Silvibacterium dinghuense: one gene and its partner. The protein of the gene in region 2 interacts with the protein of the main gene of each other region in a pairwise test. Links are inferred from orthologs where the notes say so. Each region holds a gene or a part of one and is shown on either strand. Other genes may lie near its edges. The genes, in order: aceE and nth.

Region 1 (3,449 bases), on a different replicon or contig from region 2:
CGTTCGCTGGATGGTCGCCGCATCGATCAGCGGCCGCACCGCATCGTGCACCAGCACGATGTCGTCCGCCTCGCAGGGCAGCACCGCCAGCGCATTTGCCACGCTGGCCTGGCGGCTGTCGCCGCCTTCGACGACCGTCACGCGACCGGCAAAGCCGTGCTCGGCGACGTGTGCCTTGACCCGCTCCACCTCGTTCGGACGCACGGCCACATAAATGCCCGCGATCGCCGGAACATCGGCAAAGGCGCGCAACGTGTGGATCAGGATCGGCGTGCCGGCCAGCTCAAGAAACTGCTTCGGAGCCGCCGAGGCCTGCCCCGCTGCCATCCGCGTGCCCAAACCGGCCGCGGGAAGAATGACGAAGACGCGCATAAGGACTGGAGTATATCAACAAATGCAGGGAAAACAGGGTAGAGAGGGTAGAGGGTAGGGCATAGAAGAAGTTCGCTCTTTGCCTCATATCTGGTGCAGCTCAAGAGGAAACCAGTCAAATCGTGACTCAGCCCCCTGACCCCTGAGCTCTGTGCCCTGCGCTCTGTATACTGAAATGTTCCGCGCAGGCGGATTCTCCCTATGAGCACAAAAGCAGAAATTCCCGTTCAGCCGGACTTCCTCGCCGAGGTCCAGGAGTGGATTGAAGCCTTCGACGAAGTCGTAGTCGGCGAAGGCCCCGAACATGGCGCGGAGCTGCTCGACGCTCTCCGCCGCCGCGCGCGCGAAGCCGGAGTGACGGCTGCCAGCGAGATCACCACCCCCTACCTCAACACCATCCCCAGGCACGAGGAAGAGACCTACCCGGGCGATCGTAACCTCGAGCAGCGCGTCGAGGCCCTCATCCGCTGGAATGCCATGGCCATGGTGCACGGCCAGAACAAGAAGGATGCCGGCATCGGCGGCCATATCGCCACCTATTCTTCGCTGGCCACCCTGCTCGAAGTGGGCTTCAACCACTTCTTCCGCGCCGACTACAACGGCCAGCCGGGCGATTTCGTCTACTTCCAGGGCCACGCCTCGCCGGGCGTCTATGCCCGCGCCTTCCTCGAAGGCCGCCTCACCGAGGAGCACCTCAAGAATTTCCGCCACGAGCTGCGCGACACGCCGGGACTCTCGTCCTATCCGCATCCCTGGCTTATGCCCGATTTCTGGCGCTTCCCCACGGTCTCGATGGGCATTGGCCCGCTGAACGCCCTCTACCAGGCGCGCTTCATGCACTATCTCGAGAACCGCGGCCTCATCGAGAAGACCAACCGCAAGATCTGGGCCTTCGTCGGTGACGGCGAGACGGGTGAGGTCGATACCCTCGGCGCGCTGCCCATCGCCACGCGCGAGAAGCTCGACAACCTGATCTTCGTGGTCAACTGCAACCTGCAGCGCCTCGACGGCCCGGTCAGCGGCAACAAGCGCATCATCGACGAGCTCGAAGGCGTCTTCCGCGGCGCCGGCTGGAACGTCATCAAGGTTGTCTGGGGCGCGGACTGGGACAAGCTCTTCGAGCGCGACCACCAGGGCCTGCTGCTCAAGCGCATGGAAGAGTGCGTGGACGGCGACTACCAGGCCTACAAGGCCAAGGGCGGCGCCTACCTGCGCCAGCACTTCTTCGGCAAGTACCCCGAGTTGCTCAAGCTGGTCGAGGACTACTCCGACGAGCAGCTGGCGAACCTGCACCGCGGCGGCCACGATCCGCAAAAGATCTACAACGCCTACAAGCGCGCCATCGAACACACCGGCAGCCCGACCGTCATCCTGGCGAAGACCGTCAAGGGCTACGGCATCGGCACCACGCAGGCCCGCAACGCCTCGCACCAGGAAAAGAAGCTGAGCGATGACGGCGTTACCGCCTTCATCAAGCAGTTCAACATCCCGATTCCCGAGGAGCAGGCCGCGGCCGGCAAACCGTGGAAACCGGAAGCGAATGCGCCGGAGATCGAGTACCTGCAGGCGCGCCGCGCCGAGTTGGGCGGCTACCTACCGCAGCGCACCGTGGCCCCGATGAACTTCAAGGCCCCCGCGCTCGACTACTACGGCGAGTGGACCGGCGGCTCGAAGGGCCGCGAGGTCTCGACCACCATGGGCTTCGTCTCCATCCTGCGCCACCTGCTCAAAGACGCGGAGTTCGGCAAGTACGTCGTACCCATCGTGCCCGATGAAGGCCGCACCTTCGGTCTCGAATCGGCCATCCGCCAGGTGGGCATCTACGCGCCCGAAGGCCAGAAGTACACCCCGCACGACTCCGACATGCTGCTCAGCTATCGCGAGGAGAAGGACGGGCAGATTCTCGAAGAGGGCATCACCGAGGCCGGTTCGCTGGCATCATTCACCGCCGCAGGCACCGCGTATGCCAACTACCGCGTCCCGGCCATTCCCTTCTACATGTACTACTCGATGTTCGGTTTCCAGCGCATCGGAGACATGATCTGGGCCTTCGCCGACTCGCGTGGCAAGGGCTTCCTGATGGGAGGTACCGCCGGACGCACCACCATGCTCGGCGAGGGCCTGCAGCACCAGGATGGCCACAGCCACGTGCTGTCCTCGACCGTGCCCACCTGCCTCAGCTACGACCCGGCCTTCGTCTACGAGCTGGCCACCATCGTCCAGGACGGCATCAAGCGCATGTACCAGGACAACGACCAGGTCTTCTACTACATCACCATGTACAACGAAGACTACGCCATGCCTGCCATGCCCGAGGGCTCGCAGGAAGGCATCCTCCGCGGCATCTACAGGTTCCAGGCCGCGCCGAAGGGCAAGGCAACTGCACAGCTCTTCGGCTCCGGTCCCATCCTCAACGAGGTCATCAAGGCGCAGGCCATTCTCGCCGACAAGTACGGCGTGCAGGCCGACGTCTGGAGCGTGACCAGCTACAACGAGCTGCGCCGCGACGCCCTCTCGGTCGAGCGCTGGAACCGCCTGCATCCGGCCGAGCCGGCGAAAAAGCCGTACATCCTCGAAGCGCTCGGTAACGCCAAGGGCCCGATCATCGCGGCTTCGGATTACATGAAGTCGATTCCCGACTCGCTCGCGCCCTGGCTGCTCGACCGCCTCGTCACGCTCGGCACCGACGGCTTCGGCCGCTCGGACAACCGCGAGCACCTGCGCCGTCACTTCGAAGTGGATGCCCCGTCGATCGTGGCCGCCACGCTCTCGAAGCTGGCCCGCGACGGCAAGTTCGACGCGAAGAAAGCCCAGGCCGCCTTCGCCGAACTCGGCATCGACACCGAAAAGATCGACGCCGCCAAGGCCTAACCAAACACTAGAACCAGACACGAAGAGCGCCGCAAGGCGCTCTTCGTGTCTGCGAAGGTTTTAATATTCGATTGTCATTCCGACCGGAGCGAGCCAAAGGCGAAGCGCAGTGGAGGAACCTGCGGTTCTTCTAATAAGCGAGGAAACGGATGCCCCATCCAAGCTCCGCTTGGGTGAGAGGATACGGACCTGAGATTGACGATGAG
Region 2 (3,185 bases):
GTTCCCGCTCGACTGTCAGGCTATCCACAAACTGCCGCCCGGCGGGGGTTTCCGCATAAGCGATCAGGCTCTGGCTCGAGTCGATACGCTGCAGCAGGCTTGCCTGCACCTCGCTCTGCAACCGCGCCACCTTGTAACGGCGAACAGAAGAAAATACGATCCAGGCTATCCAGACCACAGCAGCAAAAAAAGCGATCCCTACCCAATTTCCGTCCATCAAAACTCTCCTGAGCGAAACAGCTCTTACTCCTTACAACGGATCACCCGCCTCAACGGTTAACACCCTGTTTCAAACTTTTTTGCCGCAAGCAGCTATCCTGATCACGACGCCCATGGCCATCCTGCTCGAACCCAACGAACTCCGCGTCCTCGGCTCCCTGATCGAAAAAGAGATCACCACCCCCGAGTACTACCCCCTCTCGCTCAACGCGCTGCTCAATGCCTGCAATCAGAAATCGAGCCGCGATCCGGTGATGCAGCTCGATGAGATCGCCGTCGAGCGCGCCCTGTCGCGCCTCGAAGAGTTGTCGCTTGTGCGCCGCGCGCATGATGCCCGCGTTACCAAATACGAGCATCAGGCCCGCAACCTGCTGGACCTCAAACGTCCCGAAATTGCGGTTCTCTGCCTGCTGCTGCTCCGCGGCCCACAGACGCCCGGCGAGCTACGCAGCCGCGCCGACCGCCTCTACACCTTCGACGACATCGGCGCCGTCACCTCTACGCTTGAACGCATGGGCCGTCAGCCCTCCGAGGAAGACTCCATCCAGCGCCGCGAACATGCGCCGCTGGTCACATTGCTGCCCCGCCAGCCCGGAGAAAAGGAAGCCCGCTACGCGCACACGCTCGCCGGAACACCAGCATTCCCTCTACGCGAACCCGCGGCAGCACCGGCAACGCATACCACCGCCGCACCGGATCGCATCGCCGCGCTCGAGGCCGAAGTTGCGAACCTGCACACGGAACTCCGCGAAACCCGTGAACGGCTTGCCCGACTTGAAACCCTCTTCGGCATCGAAGCTGATGCCAAAGAGACCGGCGGCAACCCGGAGTAGCCATTTCCTAATCAGACAAACTACCGTTACAGACATCCTCGCCATGGCAATCAAGAAGACCGCTCAAAAGAAACCGGTGAAAAGCTCTGCAAAGAAGGCCACTCCAGCCGCCTCCGCGCCAGTCACCGCTGCGAAAACAAAAGCCTCGCCAAAACGCCTGGCCCAGACCGACCTCGCGCCTGAGCGAATCGATGAGATCCTCCGCCGCCTCGCCGCCGCCTATCCGAATGCCGAATGCGCGCTGCATCACCGCAATGCGTGGGAGCTGCTGGTTGCGACGATTCTCTCGGCGCAGTGCACTGACGCACGCGTGAACATGGTTACCCCGGAGCTCTTCCGCAAATATCCCACTCCGCAGGCCATGGCCGAGGCCTCGCTGCCCGCCATCGAGGAAGAAATCCGCTCCACAGGCTTCTATCGCAACAAGGCAAAGTCCATCGCCGGCGCAGCACGACGCATCTCGCATGATTTCGGCGGCAAGGTCCCGCGCACCCTCGCCGAGCTCATCACCGTGCCCGGCGCTGCACGCAAAACAGCGAGCGTGGTCCTCGGCGTTGCCTATGGCCTCGCGGAAGGCATCGTCGTCGATACGCATGTTCTGCGTATCTCGCGCCGCCTCGGCCTTACACAGGCCACCGAGCCCAAGAAGGTCGAGCAGGATCTGATGAAGATCATCCCGCACAACCGCTGGATTCAGTATTCCCACGAGATCATTCATCATGGACGGCAGGTCTGCATCGCGCGCAAACCGCGCTGTGTCGACTGCACACTCGAAGATCTCTGCCACGCATCGGATAAAACCTGGTCCAGCGTGGACACAGCCAAGCTGCGCTAGCGAAATAGCCGCGTCACCGCTTCGATCAACCCATCGAGATCATGCGGATCGGCCTCCGCTGCAGGCTCCCAGGCTGCTGTGCGCAAGGTTGCGCTGGTCACCGGGCCGATGGACACAGCCTGCAGCCCTGCGGGCCGCGCAAGACCAGCCCTCTCGAGCAGGTTGTGAAAATTTGTAACCGCCGATGAGCTTGTGAACGTTGCCGCGTCGGGAATGCGCTCTTTTTCTGTAAACAGTGCTCTGACCTTTTCGATCGAAGCCTCCGGCACGACCGTCCGGTAAGCCTCGGCCACGGTGACGTTGGCGCCCAATGCGCGCAGCCCCTCGGGGATGACATCCCGCGCTACCGCCGCCCGCACCAATAAGACATGCTGTCCGGCCATTTCACGGCCCAGCGCGGTTAAGAGCGATTCCGCGACGTACGCATCGGGCACCACATCCACACGTACCCCAGCCTCACGCAATGCCTTAGCTGTCGCGGAGCCCACCGCGGCCACTCGCAGCAGAGCCAGTACATCGACAGAAAGCTGTGCGAACTGCATCCGCGCAAGCAGCGGCGCCACCGCATTCGCGCTGGTTAGAATAAGTAACGAATACTGTGACAGATGATGCACTGCGCTATCGAGAGACGCAAAGGACTCAGGGGGGTCCAGCGCGATGGACGGGATCTCGATAACCTCGGCACCCAACTCGGCCAGCCTCGCCGATAACCGGCTCGCCTGATGCGCAGCCCGTGTCACCAGCACCCGCCGGCCCATGAGCGGCAGGTTCATGGCTGCACGGAGGTCAGCAAAGAGAGAATATCCCGGGCACCCGCGGCCAGCAGCTTCTCCACCAGCCTACGTCCCAGCACCTCAGGCCGTTCTTCTTTCTGGCATTCGAGTTCGGCACGGACCAGGCTCGCGCCATCCGGTGCCGCGACCACCCCCAGAATGCTGTACCCATCACCAACAGGCTGGCAATAGATACCAATCGGCACCTGGCAACCTCCACCCAGCGCCGCAAGTGCTTCACGCTCAGCCGTCACAGAAAAACGCGTTGCCTCATCGTCTAAAAACGCGAGCGCGGCAAGAGTTGTCGCATCTCCGGCCCGGGTCTCAACCGCCAGCGCACCCTGCCCCGCTGCCGGGCACACGATCAATGCCGGAAATTGCTCGCGTAAATGCTCGGTGCGCTCCAGCCGCTCAAGACCCGCGGCGGCGAGGATGATCGCATCCACCTGCCCCTCGGCGAGTTTGCGAAGGCGCGTGTCCACGTTGCCGCGGAACTCGACATATTCCAGGTCGCGCCGCTGCACC

Evidence for each region.
Region 1: the proteins of nth (region 2) and aceE interact in binary tests that used the Escherichia coli proteins (3 or more experiments, as listed by UniProt). The link is inferred for Silvibacterium dinghuense from one-to-one orthologs.

What each region holds. Positions count from the first base shown.
Region 1 is NZ_SDMK01000001.1:1,282,761-1,286,209, forward strand. Bases 204-3,443 are described here. They hold aceE (pyruvate dehydrogenase (acetyl-transferring), homodimeric type), read left to right. Parts: upstream 204-573; coding sequence 574-3,243; downstream 3,244-3,443. Other genes in these bases: ispD (2-C-methyl-D-erythritol 4-phosphate cytidylyltransferase), read right to left, coding at 204-372. Also shown: more of ispD, read right to left, coding at 1-203; ESZ00_RS05060 (hypothetical protein), read left to right, coding at 3,445-3,449. UniProt on the Escherichia coli protein: Component of the pyruvate dehydrogenase (PDH) complex, that catalyzes the overall conversion of pyruvate to acetyl-CoA and CO(2).
Region 2 is NZ_SDMK01000002.1:675,721-678,905, forward strand. The notes cover bases 32-3,007. They hold nth (endonuclease III), read left to right. Parts: upstream 32-1,128; coding sequence 1,129-1,887; downstream 1,888-3,007. Other genes in these bases: ESZ00_RS12025 (hypothetical protein), read right to left, coding at 32-217; ESZ00_RS12030 (YceH family protein), read left to right, coding at 300-1,052; ESZ00_RS12040 (uroporphyrinogen-III synthase), read right to left, coding at 1,884-2,660; hemC (hydroxymethylbilane synthase), read right to left, coding at 2,657-3,007. Outside these bases: more of ESZ00_RS12025, read right to left, coding at 1-31; more of hemC, read right to left, coding at 3,008-3,185. UniProt on the Escherichia coli protein: DNA repair enzyme that has both DNA N-glycosylase activity and AP-lyase activity. The DNA N-glycosylase activity releases various damaged pyrimidines from DNA by cleaving the N-glycosidic bond, leaving an AP (apurinic/apyrimidinic) site.